3 regions of the Pseudarthrobacter sp. NBSH8 genome follow, and region 2 is predicted to be linked to each of the others. Evidence: predicted binding sites of a transcription regulator. Region 2 holds the regulator's gene; each other region holds the start of a gene.
The links. The regulator HrcA, encoded in region 2, represses chaperone genes, less so after heat shock. The targets are predictions, from matches to a motif close to TTNGCACTCGNNNNNNNCGAGTGCNAA.

Region 1 (10,762 bases), 1.4 Mb from region 2:
AGCAGCGCGATTCCAAGGCAAGTCTGCCGGCCTCTGTGGCCACCGAGGACTCCGGCGCTGGGCTTGAGGAGAGTCTGTTCGGCACGAACCGGGTGGGTATGGCCTGGTGGTGGACCAACCAGCTGGGATCGCTGGAAACCACCACAGGCAGCAGCCTCAGGATGCTCCGCGCCCCCAGTACCGACGGAAAGTCTGCGGACAACGGCATGTACTACAAGCCCACCATGTTCTGGTCCGCGTCCTCACGGTCCAAGCACCCGGAAGCAGCCGCAACCTTTATCAATTACCTGGCCAACAGCCCCGCCGCAGGCGCCATCCTTATGACAGACCGCGGAGTCCCGAGCAACTCTGAGATCGTCAAGGGCATCACCCCTGCCCTCAAGCCGGCAGACACCACCGTGGTGGCCTTCCTGAAGGCCATTGCGCCGGACATAGCCGACGCACCTCCCGTCCCGCCGGTGGGTGCCGGTAGCGTCCAGAACGTCATCAAGCGGTTCACCGATGAAGTCCTGTACAACCGGATGACTCCGCAGACGGCCGCCGAAGCGTTCAAGAAGGAAGTCGAAGGAATGCTGGCCACGGCCCGCAAGTAGTGGAAATAGATGCGGCCCCCTCCAGTGGAGGGGGCCGCATCATTGTTTGCGCGGAACGTGGTCCGGGCGCTGGGGACTAGAAGCCGCCCATGCCGCCCATGTCGTCGCCGCCACCCATGGCCGGAGCGTTCTTCTCCGGCTTGTCAGCCACAACGGCCTCGGTGGTGAGGAACAGACCGGCAATGGATGCCGCGTTCTGCAGGGCAGAGCGGGTTACCTTGACCGGGTCGTTGATGCCGGCAGCCAGCAGGTCGACGTATTCGCCGGTTGCTGCGTTCAGGCCGTGGCCTGCAGGCAGGCCGCGGACCTTGTCGACAACAACGCCAGGCTCGAGGCCGGCGTTGAAAGCGATCTGCTTCAGCGGGGCGTCGATGGCAACACGGACGATGTTCGCACCGGTTGCTTCGTCACCTGTCAGGTTCAGGTTCGCGAACGCCTTGGCGCCGGCCTGGATCAGCGCAACGCCGCCACCGGCGACGATGCCTTCTTCAACAGCAGCCTTCGCGTTGCGGACAGCGTCCTCAATGCGGTGCTTGCGTTCCTTAAGCTCAACTTCGGTTGCGGCACCGGCCTTGATGACTGCAACGCCGCCGGCCAGCTTGGCCAGGCGTTCCTGCAGCTTCTCGCGGTCGTAGTCCGAATCGGAGTTTTCGATCTCGGCACGGATCTGGGAAACGCGGCCAGCGATCTGGTCGGCGTCGCCGGCACCTTCAACGATGGTGGTCTCGTCCTTGGTGACAACAACCTTGCGGGCGCGTCCCAGGAGTTCCAGTCCGGCGGTCTCCAGCTTGAGTCCGACTTCCTCGGCGATGACCTGGCCACCGGTGAGTACAGCGATGTCGGCCAGCTGGGCCTTGCGGCGGTCGCCGAAGCCCGGAGCCTTGACGGCAACGGACTTGAAGGTGCCGCGGATCTTGTTGACGATCAGGGTGGCCAGGGCCTCACCCTCGATGTCCTCGGCAATGATCAGCAGCGGCTTGTTGGACTGCATGACCTTTTCCAGGACAGCAACCAGTTCCTTGACGTTGGAGATCTTGGAGTTGACGATCAGGATGTACGGGTCCTCAAGGACCGTTTCCTGGCGCTCAGTATCGGTCACAAAGTAAGCGGAGATGTAACCCTTGTCGAAGCGCATGCCTTCGGTGAGCTCGAGCTCCAGGCCGAAGGTGTTGGACTCCTCGACGGTGATGACGCCTTCTTTGCCCACCTTGTCGAGGGCTTCAGCGATCAGTGCGCCAATTTCGTCGTCACCGGCGGAGATGGAGGCAGTAGCCGCAATCTCTTCCTTGGTTTCGATTTCCTTGGCGGAGGCCAGCAGCTCAACCGTGACGGCCGCTACAGCCTTCTCGATACCGCGCTTGAGGGACAGCGGGTCAGCGCCGGCCGCGACGTTGCGCAGGCCTTCCTTGACAAGTGCCTGCGCCAGCACGGTAGCCGTGGTGGTTCCGTCGCCTGCGACGTCGTCCGTCTTCTTGGCAACTTCCTTGACCAGCTCGGCGCCGATCTTTTCGTAAGGGTCGTCCAGCTCGATCTCCTTGGCGATGGAAACACCATCGTTAGTGATCGTGGGGGCGCCCCACTTCTTTTCGAGGACGACGTTGCGTCCACGCGGGCCGAGGGTGACCTTGACGGCGTCGGCGAGGATGTTCAGGCCCCGCTCAAGACCGCGGCGTGCCTCTTCATCAAATGCAATGATCTTGGCCATAACGGCAGTAGTCCTTTCGGGACAGTCGTTAAGAATGAACCTCACTGCAGTGCCCGCGACGGACGATCCTTCACCGGCGGCCTCTGTATGCCGCGGCCGGGGATCTCACTCCAGCTAGGTATTTCTCTCGCTCCACGACCGCCACCAAGCTCCGATGCCGGAAAACCGGACGTTGCTTTAGCAGTCGGTACGTAAGAGTGCTAACTCAATAATTAGCACTCCCTAGGTGAGAGTGCAAGCGAAAGGCCCCGCAAATCGCGCCGTCAGGGCGCCCTGTTCGCCACCGGCGATCAGCCTGCTGCCCGGCCTGCAGTCTCACGGCCGGTGAGCACCGCCCTGTTGTCTGCGCCGTAGGTGAACACCATGTAGTTGGCCGTGGTGATGTCACCGTTGGCGTCGAAGGCAACCGGCCCCGATTCGCCGTCGTAATTAATGCCGGCCCCGGTCTTCAGGACCCCGAGGCAATCGGTGTAGGACAGGCACGGCTTGGTGGCCGGGCCAGAGGCCTGCGCGGCGGGCTGCCCGCCTGCTGTCCCGCCGGAGACGGCGATCAGGTTGGCGGCGATGGAACGGCCGGCATCGTCGTCAGCCTTTGCTGCGGCCAGGGCCGCGAGGTTCACGGCGTCGTAGGTCTCTGCGGCGAACGAAAGGTCTTTCAGTGCAGGGTTGACCGCCACAAGACGGGCTTGGAAGTCTGCGGACGGCAACAGACCCGGCACCACGGCACGGGCGCCGTCGAGGGCCTTGGATCCCAGCCCCGAACCGTACTGGGCGAAAGCGCCGTCGCTCAGGATGATGCTCTTGCCCCGGAGCCCTGCGTTATTGAGCTCTGCGAGGGCACCCTGGGCGTCGTCCCTGGCGATCAGCACTACCGCGTCAGGTGAGGCGGCCTTGGCAGCGGCTGCCGCGTCCCCGGCGTCGCCGGGCTTGAAGGCGGTGGTGGAGACGGTGTCCAGGCCGGCGTTCTTGGCGGCGCCGGCCACCGCGGCAGCTACGTCTTTTCCGTAGCCAGAGTCCTGGTGGACCACGGCAAGGCTCTTGGCACCGCCTTCCTTGGCCAATTTCACCAGCACCGATGCCTGGGCAACGTCCGCAGCCGCCGTCCTGAAGTAATAGCCGCCGCTCTTGTAACGGGACAGGCCGGCAGCGGAGTTGGCCGGCGAGAGGAGCGGGACGCGCGCAGCCGAGAGGACATCGATGGCGGCGGCGGCGTGGCTCGAATCGGTCGGTCCGATCACCACATCAACTCTGGCTGAGGCCAGATGCCTGGCCTGGGCATCGGCGCCATCGCCGGCGCCCACCACCAGATCAACAGGCCTGCCCTTGTGGCCCCCGGCCGCATTGATTTCCTTGATGGCCAGTTGGGCCGCAGCGAGCTGTGAGTCGTTGAGGAAGGCCTGCTTCCCCGCGCTGTCCTGGATCAGCCCGATCCGCAGCGTGCCGTCACCGGATGCTTCAGCGGATTCAACGCGTGCATTGCCGCCCGACCCGGCGCAGCCAGCCAGGGCCAGCAGGAGGGCCGCCCCTGTAGTTGTGCGGACGATTGTTGAGCGCAAGCTGCGGTGGATCACTGAGCGGGCCGGACGTTTTCTGCCTGGGGGCCTTTCTCGCCTTCGCCGACCTCAAGCTCGACGCGCTGGCCTTCATCCAGGGCCCGGTAACCTTCGCCCTCGATGGCCGACCAGTGCACAAAGACATCGCCCCCGGAGCCGTCCACCGTAATAAAGCCGTAGCCCTTTTCGGCGTTGAACCACTTAACCGTTCCCAATGCCATGATGTCCGCTCTTTTCCGTCGTGCCGCCGGTCCCCGTCGGGAGTGTGCCGCTTGTTACGGACCGAAGCCTGAAATCACTCTAGCGACAAGCCATCCGGAGGGCCGAGCCACCCGGCCGCTCCGGTGCCCAAAAGTTATTCAGGCGTGACCGCGGGGCACTACTGGTAGCCCGGCCCCAGGACAACAACCAAGGGCACCTGGAATTCCTGGGTATCCACCAGCGTGGGAATGTTCAGGAGTTTGGAGACTGCTTCGGCGTTGGCTTCCTGCGCCGGGCCCGCATAGAAAATTGCTGATGTCTGCTGCGGAGCGCCGCCCCAGTTTCCCACCTGGCCCAGCGTCCAGCCATCGGCCTGGACCATCGAGCTGATGCGTCCGGCGAGCCCGGCCGTCCCGGCCGCGTTGTAGATGGCAACACCTTGGGACTTGTCCAGCACAGCCGCGGAGGGAACATCACTGGGCGAAGCGCTCGGCTCTGCGTCCGGACTGTTAGAGGGCTCCGGGTCCGCGGAGGATTCAGCAGTGACCGACGGAGCCGCGCTTGCCTCGGGTGCCGCGGTTGATTCCAGGCTGGTGGAGGCTTCGCTGCCGGCCTGGGTGAACCCGAGCCTGGGAAGGATCAGGAAGGACACCACTCCGATGGCCAATGCCACAATTCCCACCGCCAGGATGGGCCACAGCTTGCGGCGGGCCGGCGCCGAGGCCGCACGGTGGACACCCTGCCGCGAGGCGGACTCCGGAACCTTGTCGAATTCATCCCGAGCGTATTTGGTCATGGTGGGGAGACGTCCTTGTTGATTGCTGCTGATGGCTCAGCACGAGCGTGGTCAGGCGTCGGAACCCAGGCGTCGTGCAGTGCGTGCCCGGTGACGCGACGTACGTAGTCTACGCAATCTCTTGACCAGCATGGGGTCGTGGGCCAATGCAGCCTCGGTGTCAATAAGGGCGTTAAGCAGCTGGTAGTAGTGGGTCGCGGACAGGTCGAACAGCTCCCTGATGGCCTGTTCCTTGGCCCCCGCGTACTTCCACCACTGCCGCTCCAGTGCCAGCATCTGCTGGTCGCGCTCGCTCAGGGGAGAGTCACGGAGGGTAAAATCCGCCAGCAAAGAGCCTCGCTCCTCAGGCTCCGGCACGTGCTCCCGAGCAGGTTCCTCCACGGCACACCCCTTCGCTGGTCTTGCTGAATTACCGGTTAAGTTTCAAAATCTCCTCCCCATGTTACGGCGTGAATAACACTGATGTCATTTGCGGCCCGGCTGCAGTGGCCGGTGACCCTGCGAGAATGGGAGCGTGTTTGATTCTGACGCGCTGTTCGAACTGACGGCGGACCCGGCCGAGCCCGTCGGCTTTGCCGAGATGGCCGCTTTGCCGCTCAGTGAGCTGATGGCGGCCGACTGGGCGGAGACGCTGGGCCCCGTGGAGGGTGACCTGCGTGGCGTCCTGAACTTCCTGGCCACCGAAGTTGCCGCGGGGCACCATGTGCTGCCGGCGCCGTCGAACGTTCTGCGCGCCTTCCGGCAGCCGCTGGCCGGCGTGAAAGTCCTGGTAATGGGCCAGGACCCCTACCCGACGCCGGGCCATGCGATCGGCCTGTCCTTCGCCGTTGACGGGCGGACCCGGCCCATCCCGCGGAGCCTGGCGAATATCTACCGCGAACTGGAGGCCGATCTTGGCCTTCCCGCGCGCGTCCACGGCGACCTGTCCGCCTGGGCCAACCAGGGGGTCCTGCTGCTTAACCGGGTCCTGAGCGTCCGTGCCGGGGCTGCCGGCTCCCACCGGGGCAAAGGCTGGGAGGCCATCACGACGGCGGCAGTCACCGCGGTTGCCAGCCGGCGCACGTCCGACGGCGGGCCGGCGCCGCTCGTGGCGGTGCTGTGGGGCAAGGACGCGGAGAGCGTCCGGCCCCTCCTGCCGGGCGCGGCGGTCGTGTCCAGCGCACACCCCAGCCCGTTGTCGGCGTCGCGCGGATTCTTCGGCTCCCGGCCCTTCACCACCATCAACCAGCTGCTGCAGGACCAGGGCTGCCCTGGCGTAACCTGGGAACTCCCCCCGGTCCCTTAGCTTAGGGTTACCTTATGAGCACTGTTCCGGCCGCCACCAACGCCACAAAAAATACACGTCCGCAGATCGATCTCACGGTCATTCGGCGGGAAGAACTCTCGCCCCACATGGTCAGGATCGTGGCAGGCGGCAAGGGTTTTACCGCCTACGTGAACAACAGCTTTGTGGACCGCTACGTCAAAATTGTCTTCCCGCAGCCCCACATTGACTATGCCCAGCCCCTGGACCTGTGGACCATCCGCGAAACCATGCCCCGCGAGCAGTGGCCCTTCACCCGTACCTACACGGTCCGCTGGGTGGACACCGAGGCGCAGGAACTCGCCATCGACTTTGTGATCCACGGCGCCGAGGGACTGGCGGGTCCGTGGGCGGCTGCTGCCATGCCCGGCGACACCTTCACCTTCACCGGACCGGGCGGTGCCTACAACCCGGCGCCGGACGCGGACTGGTACCTCTTTGCCGGCGACGAAGCCGCCCTTCCTGCGATCGCCGCCGCCATCGAATCGTTGCCTGCTGAAGCGGCCGGCCTGGCATTTATCGAGGTGGATAGCGACGCCGACATCCAGCCCGTCGCGTCCCCGGCGGGGGTTCAGGTGACCTGGCTTCGCCGCAACGGCGCTCCCGCAGGCGCCGGGGACCTTCTGGTTTCCGCGGTGGCTGGCGCCGAGTGGCCCGCCGGCCGGGTCGACGTTTTTGCCCACGGCGAGCGTGGTTACATGAAGGGCCTGCGGGACGTGTTCTTTGTCCAGCGCGGCCTTGAACGGAACCAGGTTTCGCTGTCCGGCTACTGGGCCCAGGGCCGGGTGGAGGACGACTTCCAGGCCGAAAAGAAGCTTCCCGTCGGCAAGGTCTGACCCCGTAGCCAGCACTCCGCACCCTCTGACCGATCGCCCAACAAATGGCCCAAAATCTTGTCCGGCGCACCCCACAGGCCTACACTCACAGTAAATGGCACTCCGGCAGCTGCTGATCAGGCTTCCGATTACGCCGTCCGAGCGTCCCGGGGAGCCGTCATGAATGCTACGACCAGGCGATTCCTCCGCCGGGTTTTTGCCTTCTGCCGCGCAGTGGTCAAAACAGCAGTGTTCGCCCCAATGGCCGCCCGGGCAGCATCCGCCCCGGCCCGGATCTGGGCGGCCCTGTCCTGGGCCACCCTCATCTGCCTTGCGGGCTCGGCGTGCCAAGCGGCGCCGGAAGGCCCACCCGTGCAGCCGCAGGAGCAGCCAGCCTCCGAAGAACAGCCTGCCTCCGACTCGAGGTCGGTTCACTTCACCGCAGCCGGGGACATCGGCCTGGGCGGCGGCGCGAAGGCAGTCCTCGATGTGATCGCCGGGCTGAAGCCGGATCTAAACATAGTGCTCGGTGACCTCTCTTACCAGGCCGGAGCCGAGCAAGCGTTCTGCGACATGGTGACCAAGAAACTTGGCCAGGATTTCCCGTATGAGCTGATCACGGGCAACCACGAAAGCGACGGCCACGACGGCGACATCGGCAAGTTCGCCCAATGCCTGCCCAACAGGCTGCCCGGGTTGCAAGGCACGTACGGTACGCAATGGTACGTCGACGTGCCCCGGGACCGCCCCCTGGTGAGATTCATCCTTATTTCTCCCGGGATTGATTTTCCTGGCGGACAGCCCCTGGACTATTCACAGGGCAGCAACCGCTGGCGCTGGACCGAATCTGCCATCGACGGTGCCCGTGCCGCAAACATCCCCTGGACTGTGGTGGGCATGCACACCCCGTGCTTCAGTATGGGAAAGTACGGCTGCCAGCCCGGGGAGCGACTGACGAACATGCTGGTGAGCAAGAACGTGGACCTCGTGCTCACCGGCCACCAACATGTCTATCAGCGGACACGTCAACTCCGCCTGACTGAACGTTGCCCCGTGCTGGTCCCCGGAGAGGCCCGGAACGATTGTGTGGCCGACTCCGACAACGACCTTGCCCAGGGGCAGGGCACGGTCTTTGTCACGGTCGGTGTGGGCGGCGCCGGGCACCACGACGTCCAAGCCGATGATCCTGAGGCAGGCCTGTTTGCTGTCTGGACAGGAAAAAACAGCGATCGGACCCTCGGAACGTTGGACGTGAGGTTGACGCACGCACGCCTGGAGGCGCGCTTTGTGCCCGCCGCCGGATTCACCTTCACCGACGCCTTCGCGATTGAGCGCTAGGGGAAGGCTTTAGTGCCTGGCGCTAGCTAGCGCCTCCGGGCGCGGCGCCGCTCGTTGCTGGCAAGGCCGCGTGTCAGCGGCCGCGCCAGGGTGTCGCCGAGGACGATTCCGCCGGCTGTGCCCAGGACGATCGCGCCGGCGTTGAGCATGCCGCCAGCACCAAGGAGAACTTCTGATTCCTCCATGGTCAAGACATACATGGACCGGAAAATGGTCAGCCCGGGCAACAGGATCAAGGCCGCCGGGACCGCTACCACCAACTGTGGTGCGCCCATCTTAAGCGCCACCACGCGCGCCAGCAGGCCGATCGCGACGGCGGCGAGCGCCGGGGAGAACCGGTCACCGACGCCGAGGGACGCGGCGCCCAGCAGCACAAAATAGCCCACCACGCCCACACCGGCGGTGGGCAGCAGCAGCTCCCAGGAGGTCTGCTCAGTCACGCCGATGGCCATCACTGCGACGGCGATAAAGATCACCAGGACCCAAAGGTCGTAGGCAGGCGGGAACGTCTGCGTGACACTAATGGGCTGCATTCCGGTCATCTGGCCCACCACGAATGCCACTGCAATCCCGGCCACAATCGCGCCGAACGTCAGCAAGGTGGACAGAAACCGTCCTGCTGCGGTCACGGGAAAACCGTTGATGGCGTCCTGGACCGAGGAGACGAGGCGTCCCGTGGGCAGGAGCAGGAGGATGCCACCTACCACCACAATCGATGGTGCATTGGTGAGTTCAAAGCGCCACAACAGCAACGCGGTGAGCGTAACGCCGAAGGCGCATGCCGCCGTCGTGAAGAAGTCCGGAACCCGCCACCGGCCCAACTGGCGGGCGAGCAGGCTGACTCCGATGTTGGCCGCGAAGGCAATGCCCGAGGACACAGGGCCGCCGCCGAGGACACCCACAAAGACTGCCGCAAACACGCCGAAGGCTACGGTGACCATCCAACGCGGAAACGGTTTGGGGCTGGTGATGGCCTCGTCCAGCCGGCGGATCGCCTCATCGCGGCCTACTCCTCCGGCCACGATGTCCGTCACCAGCCGGTGTACCTTGGCCAGCCCGGCATAGTTGTTGGTCCATGACCGCACCACGCGAAGCAGCGCGATGGGCGTCTGGTCCTTGGGCGCGTAGTTGATGCCCACCGACTGGTTGGTGATGTCCACTTCGATGTTTTTCAGCCCCAGCGCCGCGGTAACGGCAATGATGCTCGTCTCCACTTCCAGGGCGCCTGCCCCGTACCGGAACATGGTCTCGGCCAGGTGCAGGGCAAAGTCCAGGGTCTTGCGTGCGGAGGTGTCCACGCCTCCCACCTGGATCATGGGGTTGGCGTAGGGGCTTCCGGCGAGCCTGTCCACAATGCTCATCGGCGCTGTCGGCGGGTTCTCCCCCCGGACCAGTCGCCGCAGCATTCTCTTGGCCGCGGCATCCTGGCGGAGCTGGGAGGGTGTCAGCGGCTCTGTTTTGGGCAGGCCGCCGGGGGGAGGCCTGCGCCTTGGATTTTCAGGTCGATCGGTCACCTTGGTGCTCCTCCCTTTCTGGCAGTTCGCGGATTGGTGCTAGGCTCGGCGTTTCAGTGGCAGTTTGCCCAGCAGCGTGCGGGCCGCGGCGATGGCCGTTCGGACCAGGCGGTTGGCTTGGAAGGCTACCGGCCGCACGGGCATCACGAAGTCACCCAGCAGCTGGACCACGTCGCCACCGAAGCCCTTCTTGAACTCGTAGCCGCCGTGGCCTTCTTCGTCCTGTCCCTGGATGCCGAAGGTGCCGTAGAAGTTGTAGCGCGAGTAGCCTTTGTCCAGGGCGTGCAGCATCATCCCCCAGTACAGCGAGGTGGCGCCGTTGAAGTAGATGTAGTCCTGCTTGGTGCCGCCGATAACGCAGACCACCTCGTCGCCGAAGCAGACGAAGTGGATGGCGGCCACTGTTGCGACTCCCACGGAGTCCGGGAACCGCTCGATGTCCTTGAGGCTGCGTTCGTAGCTGTCCACGAGGTCCTGGACCACTTTGAGGCGGTTGGCCTTCTTTTTGCTGCCGGTCTCTTCCACTTCACGGCGGAGTTCGGCTGCGGACGCGGCTTCCGCTTCCAGGCGCTCGGTGATGGACTTCCGGTACTCGGGGATGTCGATCTTGGCCATCATGAGCTTGGTGAACTCGGCCGAGGTAGTCCGCAGGAGCTGTTCGTAGTATTCGCATTCCCGGTAGAAGAAGCCCTTCTCGTCCCCCGCGGTGCTCAGCGCGTCGTAGAACTCGTCGAGGGTTTCAAGGGTGGCCTGTTCCAGGAACACGCCGTTCTTTTCAGCCTTCCGGATGGCCTTCCGGGTCCGGTAGCTGGTGCCCATGATGAGCTCCTCGGCGTCCGCGATGCCCTCGAGCTGCTTGATGAACATCCAGTTCACGTTGGCGAAGTTCATGTCCGAGCCCAGGTGTTCAAAACCGAGGCCCGCCAGTTCCGCCACGAGCGGCC
Region 2 (9,537 bases):
CAGTGCGTCGTACAGCGGGCGCAGGTAGGGATCGATCTTGTCGCTCAGGGTGCCCGGCAGGAATCCCAGCCGTTCGCCGGCCTCGACTGCGGGCCTGGTCAGGATAATGCGGCTGACTTCCTTCTGCTGGAGGGCCTGAACAGCCTTGGCCATCGCGAGGTACGTCTTACCCGTGCCTGCAGGGCCAATCCCGAAAATCACTGTGTTCGCGTCAATTGCGTCCACGTAGTTCTTCTGGTTCAGGGTTTTGGGCCGGATGGTCTTCCCCCGGCTGGAGAGGATGTCATGAGTGAGGACATCCACAGGGTTCTGCAATGACTGGCTGCGGAGCAGCGCAACGAGCTGGTGCAGCACCGCGGGGCTGATGACGGTGCCGCGGGCCACGAGGCCGCGCACTTCATGCAGGAGCCGCATAATGCGCGGAACTTCGTTGGCAGGGCCGCTGATGGACAGCTCGTTTCCACGGACGTGGAAGTTCACCGACGGGAACTGCTCTTCGATGTAACGCAAGGCCTCGTCATGGCTGCCGAGCGATTGGACCATCTGGTCGGAGTTGTCAAAGAGAACCACCTCCGTCCGGACACCAGGAAGTGAATGGGGGAATTCTGCGGCGGCGCGGTCAGTATTGAGCCGGCGCTTTCCGTTCGCTGATTCAGTCATGGTGCTGGCCCGCGGGCCTGTGGTCTCCTCCAGTTCGAAACTTAAAGTGCCGCCGGCTGCTGTGTGGACGGGGCTGTTGCCGAGCACGCAGGAGCCAGCGGAGTCCTACCATCTTACGCCAGGAGGCACCTCCCGGCAGCGCCCGGCGGTCGCCGGGAAAGGTACCCGTCACCAGCGTGCTGCGGGACGGTTGCCGTCATTAGGTATCAACTTCATATCAGGCGCATATCGTTCCCGTTGCAGTTGCACCGGCAGCCGGGATCTGGTCCTTTTGGCAGAACCGGTTATGCCATGCTGGAAATCACAGCCGTCCGGGGACCGGCTCACGGGGCCAAGGCCTCACCATTTCACAGCCGGGAAAGGACAGGCCACGAGAGTGCCGCAAACAGCGACCCCCCTTACTGCCAGACGCGCCGAGCCGCGCTTCCGTCCGCAACGCCTCCTGGGTCTACTGCCAGCATTCCTCCTTCTCACCGGTTGCATCGCGGACCCCAACCCCGGGCCCAACCCGACGGCAAACTCCAGCCAGGCTGCCACCGGCTCACCCGGGGGCCCCTCCACCAGCGCGCCCTTGGAAACCACACAGTCTTCCAACAAGGCACCCGTCTACTGGATTGGCCGAAGCAACAACAACGTGTTCCTGTACCGGGAGTTCCGGGACGTGCCGGAGCAGGAGAATCCTGTGACACGTGCCCTCCGGGCCATGATGTCGGAGAAGCCGCTGGACCCGGATTTCTTCACGCCCTGGCAGAATCCGGAGAAACTTGCCTCGTCCATCTCCGGCAAGAACGTCATCACGGTCGACATCTCCGAAGATGCCTTTAACAGCAATCTCGACGCCGACATGGCTGGCCGCGCCATCCAGCAGCTGGTCTTTACCGCTACGGCGGCGGCTGCGAGTTCCGGCCTGATCGATTCCGGCCAGCAGATCCAGGTCAGGATCCTGGTGGATAGCCACACCGACTACGTTGCCTTCAACCACATCCAGCTTGGCGACCCAATGTCCCGGGCTGCCGGAATGGTGGCGCCTGTCTGGATCATCGATCCGCAGGAAGGGACGGACCTGGCAGGCGGAAGCGTCAAGATCACCGGCCGCAGCACGGTTCCTGGCGGCAAGCTCCGCTGGCAGATCCTGCGGGCCGAAGCGAACGGGAACAAGGCGCCCTACCTCACCGGGGAGACCACTGCAGCGGCCGAAGCGGCCCAGGCCGGAGTGTTCACGCTTGCGCTGAGCCTGTCCGCCGGGAACTATGAGCTCCGTGTTTCGCAGGTGGAGACAGCCGGCAGCAGCCAGGAGCTGAATGTGGATACGCGGAACTTCAAAATCCGGTAGCAGGCCGCGTCAGGACACTGGCGCTGTCCAGCGTCCCAGTACATCGCTCGCCAGGACAACAGCTGCCGGTCCGGCCGTGGATGACCTGAGGACGTGCTGGCCCAAGAGGGCCGTCACGGCCCCGGCGTCGCAAAGCCGGGTGACTTCGCGGGGACTGATTCCGCCTTCCGGGCCAACGATGAGCAGAATTTCCAGGGGTCCGGTGTCAGCCTGGGCGCCCTGCCATAATTCCAGGACGGACCGGAGCGGCCGAACCGCGTCTTCGTGCAGGATTACGGCCAGATCCGCTGCCGCCACTGCCGCCGCAAGGCCTGGCGTTTCGACGGCGGCGCGCACCTCGGGGATCCAGGCGCGGCGTGCCTGCTTGGCGGCGGCAGTGACCACGGACTGCCATTTTGCGTGGGCCTTGGCCGCGCGCTCACCCTTCCAGCGGACGATTGAGCGCTCGGCCTGCCAGGGAATTACGGCATCAATCCCGAGTTCGGTTGCCGTTTCCACGGCCAGTTCGTCGCGGTCCCCCTTGGCGAGGGCCTGCACCAGCACCAGCCGGATGTCGGGCCGGTCCTCCACGGCGACGGCGGAGCATTCCACGGTAAGCTCTGCCGGCGACGCCGAGACAACAGTTCCCGTCAGCCGTTTTCCGGCGCCGTCGGCAATGTCCACGGCCTCTCCAGGAGATAGCCGTTTCACGGTCACGGCGTGGCGTGCCTCCGGCCCTTGAAGGATAAATCGGGCACCTGGCACCAGCTCGTCGAGCGCCCCGGCACTGCTGAAGAAAACGGGATTGCTCACCGCTACAGGTTACCGAACCGGTCCCGCAGCTTGGCAAAGACGCCGCCGCTGGCTGCCAGTTTGCCTTCCGTGAACTGCTCGCCCCGAAGCTTCGCCAGCTGCCGCAGGAGGTCCTCCTGCGCCGCATCCAGCTTGGCTGGCGTCTCAACCTGCAGATGGACCATCAGATCCCCGCGGCCGTAACCGCGCAGGTGCGTCACGCCGAGTCCGCGGAGCGTGATGATCTCCCCTGACTGCGTGCCCGCCTTGACGTCGATCTCCTGCAGTCCGTCAAAGGTTTCCAGTGACAGCTCGGTGCCCAGGGCGGCGGCTGTCATCGGAATGTGAAGTGTCGCGTGCAGGTCGTCGCCGTCGCGGGCGTAGGTGGCGTCGTTGTTGACCCGCAGTTCCACATAGAGGTCCCCGGATGGTCCTCCGGCCGGGCCCGCTTCGCCTTGCCCGGAAAGCTGGATCCGCGTGCCCGTGGCAACACCGGCGGGCACCTTGATGGTGAGGGACCGCCGGCTGCGAATGCGGCCCTGTCCGCTGCATTCGTTGCAAGGGTCCTTGATGACCGTCCCGAAACCATCGCAGCTGCCGCACGGGGCCGCCGTCATGACCTGGCCCAGGATGGAGCGCACGGCACGCTGAACCTGGCCGCTGCCGCCGCAGATATCGCAGCGGACAGGGTGGCTGCCTTCGCGGCAGCATGACCCGTTGCAGGTGGGGCAGGTGACCGCGGTGTCCACTTCGAGTTTCCGGTTGACGCCGAACACGGCATCGCGCAGTTCGATTCGGACACTGATCAGTGCGTCCTGGCCGCGGCGGACCCGGGACGCGGGGCCGGAGGAGCCGCCCGCGCCGAAGAACGTGTCGAAGATATCCTGGAACGCGAAGCCCTGGCCGGAGTATCCGCCGCCGCCGAACCCGTTGTCGGTGCCGTTCTCGTTGCCGGTGGTGTCATAGATCCGTCGCTTCTGCGGGTCCGAAAGTACCTCGTAGGCGTGGGTCACGGCCTTGAAGCGGTCCGAAGCATCCTCCCCGGGGTTTACATCCGGGTGAAGAGTGCGGGCCAGCTTGCGGTAGGCCTTCTTGATCTCTTCCCCGGTGGCTTCCGGCGAGACTCCGAGGACGTCGTAGTGGCTGCTCAAAGTTCGTATCTCTTCCTTGTTGTACTGCCGGCAGGCGGGCTGCCGGCACTGCTCTTCGTGCCTGGACCGTAGTGCTGTTACGGACCCAGAATTCTTGAAAGGTAACGGGCTACTGCCCTGACGGCGGCCATGGTGGTGGGATAGTCCATCCGGGTGGGGCCCAGCACACCGATCTTGGCGGTGCTGTCTGGTCCGTAGCCCGTGGCCACCACGGAGGCTTCCGCGAGCCCGTCGTACGGGTTTTCACGCCCGATGCTGACTGCCACACCCCTCGGATCCTGCGCCATGTCGCTTAGGAGGCGCAACAGGACAACCTGCTCCTCGAGGGCTTCCAGGACCGGTCCGATACTGAGCGGAAAATCCACATTGGAGCGGGCGAGGTTCGCTGTTCCGGCCATGACCATGCGTTCCTCGCGGCTGTTGTGGGCGAGCGTTTCCAGCCCGTGGGCCAATGCCTGGGCCGCCGCACGCTGGCCCGGGCTGACGGACGAAACGACCCCCGGCAGCGACGGCGTCAGGCGGCTCAGCGAGATGCCCGCGAGGGACCCGAGGAAGTGTGCCCGCAACGACGCGACGGCGTCGTCGCCGAGGTTCTGGCCGACGTCGATTACGCGCTGTTCTACCTTGCCGGTGGTGGCGATGAGGACCACGAGGACCTGCCGCGGCGCAAGCAGGACGAATTCGATGTGGCGGATGGTGGCGCGGCTCAGATGCGGATACTGCACGACGGCGACCTGGTTGGTTAGCTGCGACAGCATCCTGACGGTCCTGTCCAGGACGTCGTCCAGATCGTCTGCGCCCTCCAGCAGCGCCTGGATCGCCCGCCGTTCCGCCTGGGAAAGCGGCTTTACCGCTGAAATCTGGTCCACAAACAGCCGGTAGCCTTTGTCTGTGGGGATCCGTCCGGCGCTGGTGTGCGGGGCAGTGATCAGGCCGTCGTCTTCCAAGGCCGCCATGTCGTTGCGGATAGTGGCGCTGGACACGCCGAGGTGGTGGCGTTCCACGAGCGCTTTGGAACCCACCGGCTCGCGGGAGTGCACATAGTCCTCCACGATGGCGCGCAGTACTTCGAGTTTGCGCGGCTCGCTCATACTCCACCTCCATCCGTGGTCACTGCGGGGTTAGCACTCGACATGCCTAAGTGCTAACAGTCTAATATGAGTCACCCCGTTGTTAGCATTGGTACCGCTCCGGGCGAAATTCCGGGCCAGGATCTAGCGGCAAGGCGGAATCAATCCATGCAATACCAGAACTGGGGTCCGCAGGAGATCACCGCGCCCGTCAGGAGCGAACTTCCTGAGGTTCCCGTGGAACGCGGCATGGTCCTTGAAGATGCCCAGTCCGGCTGGGTGGGAGCGGTGACCCGGGTGGAGAAGTCCGGCGGCATGCATGTCGTGGCCCTCGAAGACCGGCGAGGCAAGTCCCGGTCCTTCCGGCTCGGTTTCGGGTTCCTCCTGGAGGGGCAGCCCATCCGGCTCGTTCCCCCGGCGCCCAGGCAGGCCGCCCCCGTGGCGGCCGGCCGGACGGCGTCCGGCTCAGTCCGCGTGGCCGGCCAGCGTGCCCAGGTGGCCAAGGCGAGCAGAATCTGGGTGGAAGGCAAACACGACGCCGAACTGGTGGAGAAGGTCTGGGGTGACGATCTCCGCGTTGAGGGCATCGTCGTCGAACCTTTGCATGGCATTGATGACCTCACCGGGGCGGTGGCCGCGTTCGGTCCGGGTCCCGGCCGCCGGCTGGGGGTCCTGGTGGACCACCTGGTGCCGGACTCAAAGGAGTCTCGCATCGCTGCCGCCGTAATGGATTCCCCCGGCGCTGCCGGCAATGTCCTGATCGTCGGTCACCCTTACGTTGACGTGTGGCAGGCCATCCGGCCCGCTGTCCTGGGCATCGAACAGTGGCCTGTGGTGCCCCGCGGGCAGGACTGGAAGACGGGCATTCTGACAGCGTTCGGCTGGCCGCACTCCACCAAGGAAGATATTGGGCTTGGCTGGCAAAGGCTGCTGGGCGCTGTCCGCAGCTACGCGGATCTGGAGGCATCACTGCTCGGACGGGTGGAGGAAGTCATCGACTTCCTGACAGTGCATTAACGCCGGATCCGGCTCGGGGCGGCGGCATTTGGTGGCTGAACCAGTATTCTTGGTACTGCGGAGGCTGCAGTTGCTTTCAGTCCGGCATTCTCCAACCCAGCACCATTGCACTTTCGAAGGAAGAAAACCGTGGCACAAAACGCACGCGAGCACCGGGACGACCACGGCGGCCAGGGCCGTTCAGAGTACCAGGGCGTTCCGGCAAATGCGCTGCCGCTGACGGCCAGCGAAGACCGCCAGTGGGCCACGCTGGCGCATTTCGGCGGGATTCTCGGCTGTGTTCCGTCCCTGCTGATCTACCTGATTTTCCGTGAGCGCGGGCCGTTTACCGCCCAGGAATCCAAGGAAGCACTCAACTTCAGCCTGCCGCCCACCATTGCTGCGCTGGTGGCCAACGTCCTGGTGTTTATTCCGGTGGTGGGAAACATTTTCGCTGTCATCGCCACCCTGATCTGGATTGCCCTGACCTGCTTCTCGGTGGCCGCAGGTATCCATGTCAACAAGGGCCAGCCGCACCGTTACCAGTACAACCTGCGCTGGATCAAGTAGTCCCCACCCGCTAAGCGGCGTCCCGAGGGCCCCGACGCGAGCTTGCGAGAGTTGGGAAGGGACCGCCGCGCTAACCTCGCAGGCTCGGCCAGGGAACCCTGCGGGCGTGGGCCCACCACCGTTAGTCCGGCAGGATCCTGCGGACCACGGCATCGGCCAGCAGGCGCCCCTTCAGGGTCAAAACCAGCGTGCCGTGGAAGGCTGCCGGCGGCTCCACCAGGCCGTCCGCAATGAGCCCGGCCACGGCGTGCTGACCGTGTTCGCCCAGCGTTGACGTTGCCAGCCCCGACACGAGCCGGGCCTCAAGCATCACGCGCTCCACGTCGCGGGTTTCGGCGTCGAGCGTTTCCCGCCCGGCGGCCGGTGACAGGCCCTGGGCGAGCCGTCCGGCGTAGGCCGTAGGGTGCTTGACGTTCCACCACCGGACTCCGCCGACGTGTGAGTGCGCACCTGGTCCGATGCCCCACCAGTCGTCCCCCCGCCAGTACGCCAGATTATGCCGGCATGCCTGCTCCGGCGTCCGGGACCAGTTGCTAACCTCGTACCAGCTGAGGCCCGCCGCGCCGATCAGTTGGTCGGCGAGTTCGTACTTGTCGGCGTGGTCGTCGTCGTCGATCCCCGGGACTTCACCACGGCGGATCTGGGCGGCCAGCTTGGTGCCGTCCTCCACGATCAGCGCGTAGGCACTGATGTGGTCAGGCTGGTAGGACAGGGCCGTCTCCAGGGAGAACCGCCAGTCCGCCAGGGACTCCCCCGGCGTCCCGTAGATAAGATCCAGGCTCACGGCCAGTCCGGCGTCCCGCGCCCACTGGACCACCTGCGGCACGCGACTGGGCGTGTGCGTGCGGTCCAAGACCTTTAGGACATGGGGAACCGCGGACTGCATGCCAAAGGAAACCCGGGTGAACCCGGAGTCGGCCAGCACCTGCAGTGATGCAGGGGTGACCGAGTCCGGGTTTGCTTCGGTGGTCACTTCGGCGCCGGGTTCCAAGCCCCAGTTCCCGACGGCGGCTGTCAGGATTCGGGCGAGGTCTTCCGCAGGGAGCAGCGTGGGGGTGCCGCCGCCAAAGAAGACTGTACTCAGCGGCCGGTCCGGAACACCCGAGTCCCGCAGGGCGGTGGCGGCAAAGTCAACTTCGGACACGGCCGTGCTGGCGTAGGCGTCCTGCGACGCGCCGCCGCCCAGCTCGGTGGCCGTGTACGTGTTGAAGTCGCAGTATCCGCAGCGCACCGCGCAGAACGGAATGTGCACGTACAGTCCGAAGGCCCGGTCCGCAGCACCGTCCACTGCCTGGGCGGGCAGCAGACCGTCCGACGGAGCCGGGTCGCCGAGCGGAAGAGTGCTAGGCATTACAGGGGCCTCCGGTGTTGCCGGCCACTTTCATCACTACTTCTTGGCCTTGTCCTTGGACTCGTCAGTGGTCAACGCAGCGATGAAGGCTTCCTGGGGAACCTCAACACGGCCCACCATCTTCATCCGCTTTTTGCCTTCCTTCTGCTTCTCCAGCAGCTTGCGCTTACGGGAAATGTCGCCGCCGTAGCACTTGGCCAGAACGTCCTTGCGGATGGCGCGGATGCTTTCCCGGGCGATGATCCTGGAGCCGATGGCAGCCTGGATGGGCACTTCGAACTGCTGGCGGGGAATAAGCTCGCGCAGTTTGCCGGTCATCATCACACCGTAGGCATAAGCCTTCTCGCGGTGCGTGATGGCGGAGAAGGCATCCACCTGTTCACCCTGGAGCATGATGTCCACCTTGACCAGGTCGGCCACCTGCTCGCCGTCGGCCTTCCAGTCGAGCGAGCCGTAGCCCCGGGTCTTGGATTTGAGGATGTCAAAGAAATCGAACACGATCTCAGCAAGCGGCAACCGGTACCGGATTTCGACCCTGTCCTCGGACAGGTAGTCCATGCCGCCGATAACACCGCGGCGGCTCTGGCAAAGTTCCATGATGGCGCCCACGAACTCATTCGGAGCAAGGATGGTGGCAGCCACCATCGGCTCGCGGACCTCGGCGATCTTGCCGGAGGGGTATTCGCTGGGGTTGGTCACGTGGACCACCTTCTTGTCCTCCAGCGTTACCTCGTACTCCACGTTGGGGGCAGTGGAGATCAGGTCCAGATTGTATTCGCGTTCGAGCCGCTCCCTGGTGATTTCCAGGTGGAGCAGGCCGAGGAAGCCCACCCGGAAGCCGAATCCCAGCGCGGCGGACGTTTCCGGCTCATAGACCAGTGCCGCGTCGTTCAGCATCAGTTTCTCCAGCGCATCGCGGAGCACCGGATAGTCCGTGCCGTCCAGCGGATACAGGCCTGAGAAGACCATCGGCTTGGCATCGGCGTAGCCTGGAAGAGAGGCAGTGGCAGGCTTGGCCAGGTTGGTGACGGTGTCGCCCACCTTGGACAGGCGGACGTCCTTCACACCGGTGATGAGGTAGCCCACTTCGCCCACGCCGAGGCCTTTGGAGGGGGTGGGCTCCGGGGAGCTCACCCCGATCTCCAGGAGTTCGTGGGTGGCCCGGGTGGACATCATCTGGATGCGTTCACGGGGGTGCAGCATGCCGTCAACCACACGGACGTAGGTGACCACACCGCGGTAGGTATCGTAGACGGAGTCGAAGATCATGGCGCGCGCTGGGGCTGCCGGGTCCCCCACAGGGGCCGGCAGGTCGCGGACGATCTTGTCCAGCAGGACCTCGACGCCCATACCGGTCTTGCCGGAAACGCGGAGCACGTCGTCGGGGTCGCCGCCGATCAGACTGGCCAGTTCGGCCGCGTACTTCTCGGGCTGGGCTGCCGGGAGGTCGATCTTGTTCAGCACCGGGATGATGGTGAGGTTGTTTTCCATGGCCAGGTAGAGGTTCGCGAGAGTCTGCGCCTCGATGCCCTGCGCCGCGTCAACGAGCAGCACTGCCCCTTCGCAGGCGGCCAGCGAACGGGACACCTCGTAGGTGAAGTCCACGTGACCGGGCGTATCGATCATATTCAGCGC
Region 3 (10,762 bases), 1.3 Mb from region 2:
ATATTGGCCCGTGAGAACTGGGTCCGCGTACAGCCGGTTCTGTGCAATGTCCATCAGGCCGGCGCTGATCCGGTCCAGGGGGTTGATGGAGTTCGGGACCATGGGCGAGTACACGTTGGTCATCCCGATCTCGCCCGGGACCCCCGCCGCCCGCAATGCCTGCAGCGCGAGCCCATGGCCCAGAAGCTGGTGGTGCACGGTGGGCAACGCCTTGAGCATAAGGGCTTCGCCCGGCGAGTGCAGGCCCATGGTGTAGCCGTTGGTGCTGACTGTGGCGGGCTCGTTGATGGTGACCCAACGGGCAACACGGTCGCCGTACGCAGCAGCGGCAATCGCGGCGAACTCGCCGAGACGATGGGCGGTATCGCGATTCATCCAGCCGCCGGCGTCGTCCAATGCCAGCGGAGTGTCCCAGTGATAGAGGGTGACCATGGGCGAAATACCGTTGGCCAGGAGCTCGTCCAGGAGCCGGTCGTAGAAGTCCAGCCCGGCAGAGTTCACCGGGCCGCTGCCGTTGGGCTGGATCCGCGGCCAGGACAGCGAGAACCGGTACGAGTCGACGCCCAGCTGCTTCATGAGGGCAACATCGCCGGGCATGCGGTGATAGTGGTCGCAGGCCACAGCCGGGCTGTGGCCATCCACGATGGCGCCTTCCTTGGCCGAAAACACGTCCCAGCCCGCCGGGCCCCTGCCATCCTCGGTGAGCGCGCCCTCGATCTGGAAGGCCGCCGAGGCCACTCCCAACGTGAAGTCCGCCGGGATGATGGCGGCCAGGTCCCTAGCGGAAATGTGCATGGATTCAGTCCTTCGTGACCGAGAAAGCGTGGAACGGGTACGTCCCAGAATGACATACGGCCGGGCTGCTGACGAGCGTCACTGCTAGGGACTGTTCCCCAGTTTCCACTGACCCAGCCCGACGACACCAAACGTTGCCGTAGGACCTGATACGCAGCGCCAGGCGGTGGCCATGGGGCTCTGGCTCTTCAGCTTCGAAGGACACAGGCTGGCGGTCTTCCAGCGCGACGCGGACCCGCGGACCGGGCGTCAAACGGCCACCTTGGAAGTGCTGGCCACCGGTCCGGGAACAGCCAACGAGTTCCTGGCCGACTTCCGTGTCCGGATGGACAACCACAGCGTCCTCAAGGGCCAGGTCATCTCCCTGGTCATGTCCGAATATGGGCCGAACACGGCCGGAGTGACGTTCCTCCACCGCCCCAGCCTCCCGGCGTCGGACGTCATCAGGCCCGACGGCCTGCTGCCGAAGGTCGCGCCGGTGTCCGATTCACATCTGGCTGCAGCCGTGGAGGACCTGATGGCCGACGCCGAAACCCTCACCCGCAGCCTGCTGGGCAGCGGCACGGACGCGGCCGGCTCATTGTGAGCCGAAGAGGAACTCCTTGGCGTGCGCCACGGCCTTCCGGAAGGCATCGTTCCGGAGCGTGACGAGCTGCTCCGCGTCGCCTTCTGCCGGCTCCAGATAGCCGGTGTATCCGGGCCGCAGCACCCAGACGTCGCCGGCGGGCGGAAGATAGAACACCCCAAACGACCGCTGCTGCCCGTCCTCGGCGGTCCATACGGGAACCACTGCCAAGGCCGCGCCGGTGGCAGGGTTGATCCATTGGGCCCGGGGCACCGGTTCTTCGTGGGCTTCGGGGTCCAGGAACGGCGCAGTGCCCTTGCCCCAGCGCTGTTCGAAGCGTTCGTGGAAGGCAGGAATCAGGTGGGAGTCGTAGCGGCGCCAGTCGCTCATTGGTTTGTCCGCCTCCTCGCGGTGATGGCTGTCGTCTTAGGTTTTATGCCCACGGCCCGCTTTCCCAGCGCACCGGCGTGATCCTGATGGTGTTGCCGGCCGGGACGAACCGGTTGCTGACCTTCCGGACCGGGATGACGGTCGGGGTGCCACCCGGCGCACTTGTTCTGTTGCGGCTCCGGCCGAAGGCCGCGCGCCGCGCCGGGTCTCCGAGCACAGCGTAGGCCTGCATGATCCGCAGCAGCTCTCCATCATCGACGTCGCGGTCACCCGCTGGGCTGCCGTCGATGTCGGGGTGGTGGGTGCGCATCAGCGCCCGGTAGGCACGGGAAATCTCCTGCTGGCTGGCATCGGGTTTCACCCTCAGGGCGGCGTAGTAGTCCGGCTGGCTGGTCATTGCGGTACTTCCCGGGCGATCTTACGGCGACGGCGCCGGGGTACCGGCTGCAACCGGTGCCCCGGCGGTCCGGGCCTACTTACCGATCTCGTGCAGGGACCCCTGCTTGTTTTCGATCTCGATCCTGCGCGGCTTAGCCTGCTCCGACACCGGGATGCGCAGCGTTAGAACACCTTGGTCGTAGCTGGCCGTGATGTTGTCCGCATCAAGGGTGTCACCCAGGATCAGCTGGCGGCTGAACACTCCGCGCGGCCGCTCTGAGGCCACCAGTTCCACATTGGGCTGCGTGGGATCCTGGCGCTCCGCCCGGACAGTCAGTACGTTGCGTTCAACGTTGAGGTCCACAGAATCGATCTTGACGCCCGGGAGGTCGAACGCCACCACGAACTCGCCGTCTTCCTGCCAGGCGTCCATAGGCATGGCCGCCGGCCGGGCGGCGGTTCCGAGGACCTGCTGGGCGAGCCGGTCCAGCTCACGGAACGGGTCCGTACGCATCAACATCATTTCTCACTCCTTCAGTTTGAGATGTTGAATCCAGTTCATCTACCCACCCTCAGTTATCTGTGTTGGTGGATATAGATTTTTTATAGCACTCGTGCGAGACTGATGCAACATCACGGGAGGGAATTTTGGAGTGGACGCGGTCGGTGGAACACCAGGACGGAAACCGGGTCCTCGGGCCGGGCAGGCACTGTATGCCATCTCTGTGGCGGCAAAGCTGGCAGGGACCGGGCAGCAGAACATCAGACTCTACGAGACCAAAGGCCTGATCCTGCCGGAGCGAACGGCCGGGGGCACGCGTCAGTACAGTGATGCGGATGTCGCCCTGCTCCTGCACATCGGGGAACTCCTGCATCAGGGGCTCAATCTTGCCGGCATCGCCAAAGTATTGGAGCTCGAGGTAGCGAACGCCGAACTACGCCTCGCCCTCAGACGGGCCGGGTCGCGACCGGACGCGTAGCGGCTACGGTCCCGGCGTCGCTCAGGCCCTGCTCCCGCCAGCCGGTAGGACTCCGCCAGCAGTTCGCCGAGTTCCTCGGTGCCGATACGGGCCAGCCGGACCAGCACCAGCTGCGGCGACCGCTCGTGGTGCCGGGTCCAGAAGTACGTCTCGGGTTCCGTGCCGGCCAGCGCCTCCCGCTCGGTGGTCTTCACCGTCAGCACCCCGTCTTCCCACATGCGTGCCATCAGCGTCTTCGCGAACCAGGCGGGCTGGTCCCAGCTGCTGCGCTCGGTGACACCGGGCAGTGCCAGGCAGATGCTCCGCACATCATCCTCGGTTGCCATCGCGGCTAATCTCCCGGTGTGTCCGCTTTGGAGAGCTCGCCCGTGATCCGTTCGCCGGGGATTCGGGCGGTCCGCCACGTATCCAGGGCGATGACGGCACCGAGGATCAGGAGCGAGAGCGTAATCGAGGCAAGGGCGTCGCTGAACCAGTGGTAGCCGAGGTACAGGCGGCTCACAGCGGCGAGAACTATGCCGATGCCCGCACCAACGAAGCCGAGGGCTGCCGACGTCGGGTTTTCCCGCCGCGAGAAGACGAGGAACGTGGTCACCAGCAGGAAGTCGCAGGCACCCAGGACGTGGCCGGACGGGAACGAGAAGGTGTGGTCGGCGCCGAACAGCATCAGGTCCACGGGCGGCCGCGAGCGCTGGACGATCGCCAGGATGATCTGCGATATCACGACGCCGGTGAGCATGGCGGCGGCGAGCATAATGGGCCGCCAGGCGTGCTTCGCCGCGAACCCCCAGACCACCGTCACCACCAGCACGATGACGGGCAGGGCGACGGGACCGAAGACTACGGCGAGGAAAATCATCACGGCAGTGAGGGCCTCGGACCGGAGCGAGAGCAGCCAGTTGCGGATGGATTCGTCGGGACCCCACGGGCCGGTATTGCTCTGCAGGACGCCCATCAGCGTAACGACGAACAGCAGGGCCCCCACGGCCATAAGGACCACCGCAGTCCGGTACAGAGCCATGCGCGCGGCCGGTTCCATAAAGCGTTCCTCCACCACGAACTTGTCATGGAAGGTTCGCCAAAGACTGTTCTTGCGTGCCTGTTCTGCCACTGTGTTTCCGTCCGTGCGCCGTTGAGGAGTCCTGAGGTGAAGATTATCCCTTCTGCCCGGCGTTGGGCCCACTCAGCCCGGCCGTTTGCCGTGCCGCCGGGCATGTCAGCCTGCCGGGGTAGCCTGACTCAGTGGGTGTGATGAATGAGTTGATCAACAGGCAGTGCGTGGATACACTCGCCGGAATCCTGGCCGTGGCCGCTCCGGGAACGGATTGGCCGCACGTTGCTGCCGCCGCTGCGCACTTGGACGGGTTGAGCCTTCGCGGCCGTACGGATGCGGTCAGCAGGGCGCTGCTGGCGGACGTGCGGGAGCTTCCAGATCCGGGATATCCGACGGCGGCGCGCACCTTCCGGAGCGCCCTTTCCAAGGCCGGTTTCTCGGGGTGGATCCTCTGGCCAGTGTCCGAGGCCGCCGTCACGCTGGCGCTTGAAACACGTGACGGGTTGAAATCCCGCCACGACTTTGACGACTGCCTGGCCCTCTTGGCCGAACTGACCCCGAGGCTCACCGGCGAGTTCGCCATCCGCCGGCTGCTGGCCGCTGACCTGGAGCGTTCCATGCAGATTATCCAGGGCTGGACCGGGCATCCGGACGAGCATGTCCGGCGGCTGGCCAGCGAGGGGACGCGGCCGTACCTCCCCTGGGCGGTGCGGGTACCCGCCGTCGTGCTCCATCCGGAGGCGTCCCTCCCGATTCTGGACGCCCTGTACCGGGACCCTTCGGAGTACGTGCGGCGGTCGGTGGCGAACCACCTCAACGATGTGGCGCGGCACGCGCCAGCCCTGGTAGTGGCGACGGCGGCTCGCTGGCTATCCGCGCCGGACGCCAACACCGCATGGGTGGTCAGGCATGGCCTGCGGACTTTGATCAAGAAGGCCCACCCCGGTGCGCTCGCGCTGCAGGGGTTCGCGCCGGCGTCGGTGGCTGTCTCGGGTCCCCGGCTGGACCGGGACTCGGTGGCCATGCCGGGTGAACTGGCTTTCGACTTCGCAATCGCCAACACCGGTAACTGCGATGCCCGGCTAGCCATTGACTATGTGGTCCATTACGTCAAAGCCAACGGCACGCAATCGGCCAAGGTCTTCAAGCTTGCGGCGCTCACCCTCGCCGCCGGTGAGACCCGCACACTCTCGAAGCGTCACGCCTTCCGGCAGATGACCACCCGCGTGCACCACGCGGGGGTCCATGCCCTTGAGTTGCAAATCAACGGGATCCGGCACGGACATACGGAGTTCGAGCTGCACCTCTGAGGTGGGAGGCACTGCGGGTACCTGTATCAACAGCCACTCCCACGCATGCGGAATGTGCGGTTGGCTAGTAAGGGAACACCCGGGCTCCGGCCCCTGACGAAGTGCTGAGGAAACGAAAATGCGAGCAACCATCATGTATGGCGCCGGCGACGTGCGCGTGGAGAACGTGCCTGACCCCGTCATCCAGAATCCGACCGACGCCATCGTGCGGATCGTCAATTCCTGTATCTGCGGCTCCGACCTGCACCCTTACCACGGCATGCCCGCGTCCAGGCAGGGCAGCCCCATGGGCCACGAGTTCATCGGCGTTGTCGAGGAAACGGGCAAGGACGTCTCCACCCTGGAGAAGGGGGACTTCGTCATCGCCCCGTTCGCCTGGTCCGACGGGACCTGCGATTTCTGCCGTGAAGGCCTACAGACCTCCTGCCGCCACGGCGGGTTCTGGGCCGCCGGCGGGATCGGCGGCGCCCAGGCCGAGGCCGTCCGCGTGCCTTTCGCCGATGGCACCCTGGTCAAGGCCCCGGTGGGCGAGGACAGCGAGCTGCTTCCGTCCCTACTGACCCTTTCCGACGTCTACGGCACCGGCTACCACGCCGCCATCAAGGCGGGCGTCAACGCCCGGACCACTGTCACGGTCATCGGTGACGGCGCCGTCGGGCTGATGGCGGTGCTGTCCGCCAAGCAGCTCGGCGCCGAACAGATCATCCTGATGGGCCGGCATAAGGCCCGCACTGACCTGGGCCTCGAATACGGCGCCACTGACGTGGTCGCCGAACGTGGTGAGGCCGGCATCGAGAGGGTGCGCGAGCTCAGCGGCGGCGACGGAACCCACACCGTTCTTGAGTGCGTGGGGCACCGCCCGGCGTACGACCAGGCCCTCGGCGTCATCCGCCCGGGCGGCGTCATCAGCCGCGTGGGAGTGCCCCAGTACGAGGACGCCCCGATCGGTTTCGGCTCCATGTTCGGCCCGAACATCACGCTCACCGGCGGCCCCGCCCCGGTCCGCGCCTACATCGAGACGCTCCTGCCCGGCGTCCTTGACGGCACCGTCAACCCGGGCAAGGTGTTCGACCGGACCATCAATCTGAACGAGGTCCCCGACGGCTACCGCGCAATGGATTCCCGCGAGGCCCTGAAGGTCCTGGTCCGTCCGTAGCGCCACCCTCGAAAGCAAAACAACCATGGCTACCTGGACAGGCATCCGCAGTAAGGCCGCAGCGCGGCGTTACTGCGGGTGTTTGGCTGTTGCTCCTGGTTCGGCCACCACATCATCGTGCGTGGCAGCCCAGGAGGCCAAAAGCTGCAACGCATCAGCCGTCGGCGAACCCGCAGGTGCCGTGTAAACATTCAGCACCAGGCCCGGCTCACTGGGCAGCTCCATGGACTGGTAGTTCAGGTCAAGGTCACCCACTACCGGGTGATGCAACCGCTTGAGCCCGCTGCGGTGGAAGACAACATCCCGGGAAGCCCAACGATCTCTGAACAGCTCGCTCTGCGTCGACAGCTCGCCGACGAGACGGATCAGCTCGGGGTCGTGCGGATGGCGGCCTGCTTCTAGCCGGAGCATGGCCGCGGCATCGTTGACGATCTGATCGTAGTCACGCCAGAACTCCCGGGCCGCCGGGTCAAGGTAGGTAAAGCGGGTGGTGTTCACAGGCCGGTGCGCGCTTTGGAAAACGGGCGAGTAAAGGGCCCGCCCCATCCGGTTGGCAGCCAGGATGTCGTGGCGGCCGTTGCGAACCCACGCCGGCGCGTCAGCCATCGCGTCGAGCACCTGCTGGACCTCGGGCCGGACCGTACTGGAAGGTTTACTGCCGCTCCTGCGGACCGGACCGGCGGCGCGGGCGAGGTCAAAAAGATGCTCCCGCTCGGCTTCGTCCAGCTTCAGCGTGCGCGCGAGAGCATCCAGAACGCTTTCCGGCGCCCCGGCCAAGCCCCGGCTGCTACCGCTGGGTGGTTCCGCTGGCGGTGGCGCCCAGCATGGCGAGCTCGGCCCGGCTGGGCAGGCCCTCCCAGTCGCCGGCAGTGCTGACGGCGAAGGCTCCCATAACGGAGCCGCGTTGCAGGCGGCCGGCAACGTCCTCGCCATCGAGCAGGGCAGAGAGGTAGCCGGCGGTGAACGCGTCCCCCGCGCCCACGGTATCGATGCTGGTCACTGCTACGGCGGGAGCCTCGAACCGTCCGGAGGCGGTGTGGACGCCGGCGCCGGCGGCACCCCGCTTGACCACCACTTCCCCGACCCCCTGCTCCAGCAACGAGGCAGCGAGGACTGTTTCGGCGTCGTCGTTCGCCGAAGAATCGGAGCCGCTCAAGGCGGCGGAGGCAACCAGGTCCAGTTCGTCGTCGGACGCTATCAGGATGCTGGCGTGCCGTGCGATGGGTCCCAGCACGGCGCGGGCTTCGTTCCGGGTCCAGAGCCGGCCGCGGTAGTTGACGTCGAGAGAGACCACCACGCCGTCGGCTGCGGCGCGCTCGGCGGCGTATTCAAACGCCTTCCGGGCTTCCGGGCTGAGGGCGGCGGTGATGCCTGTCAGGTGCAGGACGCGCGGGCCGGCCGCGAGGGCACTGTCCACGTCGTCCCGGCTGACGGTGGAACCGGCCGAACCGGCGCGGTAGTAGAAGGCCCGGGTGACGTCGGCGGTCCGCTGTTCGAGGAACATCACGCCCGTGCTGCGGGACGGATCCACCCGGCACTCGGTCCCGATGCCCTCGGAGCGCAGTTGCCGCAGGATGTATTCGCCGTGCGGATCGGCGCCAACTGCACCGGCCCACGTGACGCTGTGGCCCAGCCGGGCGACCCCTACAGCGACGTTCGATTCGGCGCCGGCCACGTGCATGGCCAGGCTGCCGCCGGCGGACAGCGGCCCGGCGGACCGCAGCGACACCATGGATTCGCCGAACGTCAGAAGGTCGACGGCGGCACTCACCGCACGCCCGCTGCGGCGGTCGCTGCGGCAGCCCGGCGGGCAAAGGAGTCCGCCAGGTCCACAAACGCTCGGGCACGCCCGCGCATCGGGGCGAGGTCGCCGCCGGAGCCGGCGTCGCCAAACAGCGGCCCGCCGAGCCCGACAGCGATCGCGCCGGCTTCCCAGTACCCCGCGGCCTCGTCCAGGCCTACTCCGCCCACCGCGATGAACGGGATACCGGGGAAGGGATCGCGCAGCGCCTTGAGGTAACCCGGGCCACCGATGGAGGCGGGGAACAGCTTGATGGCCGTGGCACCGCGGTTCATCGCTTCGTAGGCCTCGCTGGGCGTCAGGGCCCCGGCCAGGACCGGGATTCCCTGCCGCGCCGATTCTGCGATCGAGTCGGCCAGCGACGGTGTGACCATAAACTGGCCGCCCGCCTCGGCGACGTTGTCCACGTCCTGCACGGTCAGGACGGTTCCGCCGCCGACGTAGCAGCCGGCCGGTGCGGCAGCGCGGACTTCGCGGATGGCCTCCAGCGCGCCCGGTGTGGTCAGGGCGATTTCGACGAAGCGGAACCCTTCCGCCATGGCGGCGAGGGCGGCCTGCGCCGCGGCCGGCCCGTCGGTGCCGCGCACGATTCCCACGAGCCTTGACTCCCGGATTCCGGCCAGCAGGCCTGTGGCAGTGCTGTCAGAAATGTCCGTGCTGTCAGTCATGTTGTTTACCATTCTGCGAATGCTCCGTCCGAGTGGCGCCAGACCGGCCCGCGCCACGCGTGGCCGCGCTTGTCCGCGGCGCGGACCACGGCCTCGTCGATTTCAATGCCGAGGCCGGGGCCGGTCAGACGTTCGATATGGCCGTCCACGAACTTCAGCGGGGACTTGTCCACCACGTAGTCCAGGACTTCGGCCCCCTTGTTGTAGTGGATTCCGATGCTTTGTTCCTGGATCAGGAAGTTGGGCGTCGCGAAGCCCACCTGCAGGCACGCTGCCAGGGCCAGCGGCCCCAGCGGGCAGTGCGGGGCCAGCTGCACGTCGTAGATTTCGGCGAGCGAGGCGATCTTGCGGACCTCGGTGATGCCGCCGGCGTGCGACAGGTCCGGCTGGGCCACGGCGATCCCGGCCTGCAGGGCCGGAAGGAACTCCTGCCGGCTGTAGAGCCGCTCACCGGTGGAAACCGGCGTCGTGGTCGAAGAGGTGAATTCGCGCAGCAGGTGCGTGTTTTCCGGGACCACGGGTTCCTCGAGGAAGAACGGCCGGTACGGTTCCAGCAGCGGCGCCACCCGGCGGGCGTTGGCCAGGCTGAAGCGGCCATGGAAGTCCACCGCGACGTCCCGGTGGTCCCCCAGCACTTCGCGGGCCGCGGCAACACGACGGACGACGCCGTCGATCTCGGCCACCGAGGCGACGGGGCTCATCCGGCCGCTGGCATTCATCTTGACGGCGGTCAGGCCCACTTCCAGCTGGGCGCTGATCTGGTCCGCCACCTCGTTGGGCTCGTCCCCGCCCACCCAGCCGTACATCCGGATCCTGTCGCGGACGTGGCCGCCCAGGAGCTGGTGCACCGGGGTGTTGAAGTGCTTGCCCGCGATATCCCACAGTGCCTGATCCAGCCCGGAGACTGCACTGGCCAGGATGGGTCCGCCGCGATAGAAGGAGCCCTTGGTCATGACCTGCCAGTGGTCTTCAATGCGGAGGGCGTCGTTGCCGATCAGCAGCTCCGAGAGCTGCTCGACGGCGGTGCGGACCGTTTCGCTGCGCCCCTCGCAGGTTGCCTCGCCCCAGCCGACAATCCCGCTCCCGGTCTCGATGCGGACAAACAGCCACCGTGGCGCGACGAGGAAGGTTTCAATTCTGCTGATGAGTGTCATGCCGGACCTAGCCCTTGGTAGCTCCGGCGGTCATGCCGGAGACGATGTACTTCTGCGTGAAGAGCGCAATGATCATGATGGGGATGGTCACCACTGTGGCGGCCGCCATCAGCCCGCCCCAGTCGATGCTGGCGTAGGAGACGAAGTCGAAGATGGCCACAGGAAGCGTCTTGGTCTTGGACCCGGAGAGCACCAGGGCGAACATGAAGTTGTTCCACGAGAAGATGAAGGACAGGATGCCGGCAGTGGCCATGCCTGCCACGGACAACGGCAGCGTAATGCGCTGGAACGCGCCGATGGGGGTCAGCCCGTCCACCTGGGCAGATTCTTCCAGTTCCAGTGGGAGCGAATCGAAGTAGCTCATCATGATGTAGACGATCAGCGGCAGGGCAACGAACATGTGGCTGAGGATCAGCACCTCGAACCCGCCAACCATTTTCAGGTTGGAGAACACGTAGTACCAGGGCACCAGCAGCGAAACACCCGGGATGACGCGGGCCATGAGCACCAC

Region 1: a site for HrcA is predicted at 2,476-2,502, ahead of groL (chaperonin GroEL). Genes of this name have one in related genera too.
Region 3: a site for HrcA is predicted at 2,734-2,760, ahead of FYJ92_RS16070 (Hsp20/alpha crystallin family protein). Genes of this name have one in related genera too.

The regions. Positions count from the first base shown of each region.
Region 1 is NZ_CP043178.1:756,823-767,584, reverse strand. It holds partial or broken gene FYJ92_RS19270 (ABC transporter substrate-binding protein) at 1-593, shown strand, start outside; gene groL (chaperonin GroEL) at 670-2,298, opposite strand; gene FYJ92_RS03530 (ABC transporter substrate-binding protein) at 2,589-3,854, opposite strand; gene FYJ92_RS03525 (cold-shock protein) at 3,866-4,072, opposite strand; gene FYJ92_RS03520 (LytR C-terminal domain-containing protein) at 4,231-4,848, opposite strand; gene FYJ92_RS03515 (DUF3263 domain-containing protein) at 4,900-5,229, opposite strand; gene FYJ92_RS03510 (uracil-DNA glycosylase) at 5,363-6,133, shown strand; gene FYJ92_RS03505 (siderophore-interacting protein) at 6,148-6,987, shown strand; gene FYJ92_RS03500 (metallophosphoesterase) at 7,147-8,304, shown strand; gene FYJ92_RS03495 (threonine/serine exporter ThrE family protein) at 8,331-9,818, opposite strand; gene FYJ92_RS03490 (peptidoglycan bridge formation glycyltransferase FemA/FemB family protein) at 9,858-10,762, opposite strand, start outside.
Region 2 is NZ_CP043178.1:2,170,204-2,179,740, forward strand. It holds gene FYJ92_RS10010 (PhoH family protein) at 1-660, opposite strand, end outside; gene FYJ92_RS10015 (GerMN domain-containing protein) at 1,037-1,993, shown strand; gene FYJ92_RS10020 (16S rRNA (uracil(1498)-N(3))-methyltransferase) at 2,003-2,785, opposite strand; gene dnaJ (molecular chaperone DnaJ) at 2,788-3,915, opposite strand; gene hrcA (heat-inducible transcriptional repressor HrcA) at 3,993-5,006, opposite strand; gene FYJ92_RS10035 (DUF3097 domain-containing protein) at 5,154-6,002, shown strand; gene FYJ92_RS10040 (DUF4870 domain-containing protein) at 6,132-6,551, shown strand; gene hemW (radical SAM family heme chaperone HemW) at 6,673-7,902, opposite strand; gene lepA (translation elongation factor 4) at 7,939-9,537, opposite strand, start outside.
Region 3 is NZ_CP043178.1:3,468,673-3,479,434, forward strand. It holds gene FYJ92_RS16050 (glycoside hydrolase family 1 protein) at 1-795, opposite strand, end outside; gene FYJ92_RS16055 (hypothetical protein) at 968-1,381, shown strand; gene FYJ92_RS16060 (hypothetical protein) at 1,373-1,750, opposite strand; gene FYJ92_RS16065 (J domain-containing protein) at 1,794-2,147, opposite strand; gene FYJ92_RS16070 (Hsp20/alpha crystallin family protein) at 2,223-2,648, opposite strand; gene FYJ92_RS16075 (MerR family transcriptional regulator) at 2,854-3,108, shown strand; gene FYJ92_RS16080 (MmcQ/YjbR family DNA-binding protein) at 3,003-3,434, opposite strand; gene FYJ92_RS16085 (phosphatase PAP2 family protein) at 3,440-4,219, opposite strand; gene FYJ92_RS16090 (DNA alkylation repair protein) at 4,387-5,472, shown strand; gene FYJ92_RS16095 (alcohol dehydrogenase catalytic domain-containing protein) at 5,591-6,628, shown strand; gene FYJ92_RS16100 (transcriptional regulator) at 6,698-7,405, opposite strand; gene FYJ92_RS16105 (sugar kinase) at 7,416-8,399, opposite strand; gene FYJ92_RS16110 (bifunctional 4-hydroxy-2-oxoglutarate aldolase/2-dehydro-3-deoxy-phosphogluconate aldolase) at 8,396-9,097, opposite strand; gene dgoD (galactonate dehydratase) at 9,103-10,251, opposite strand; gene FYJ92_RS16120 (carbohydrate ABC transporter permease) at 10,259-10,762, opposite strand, start outside.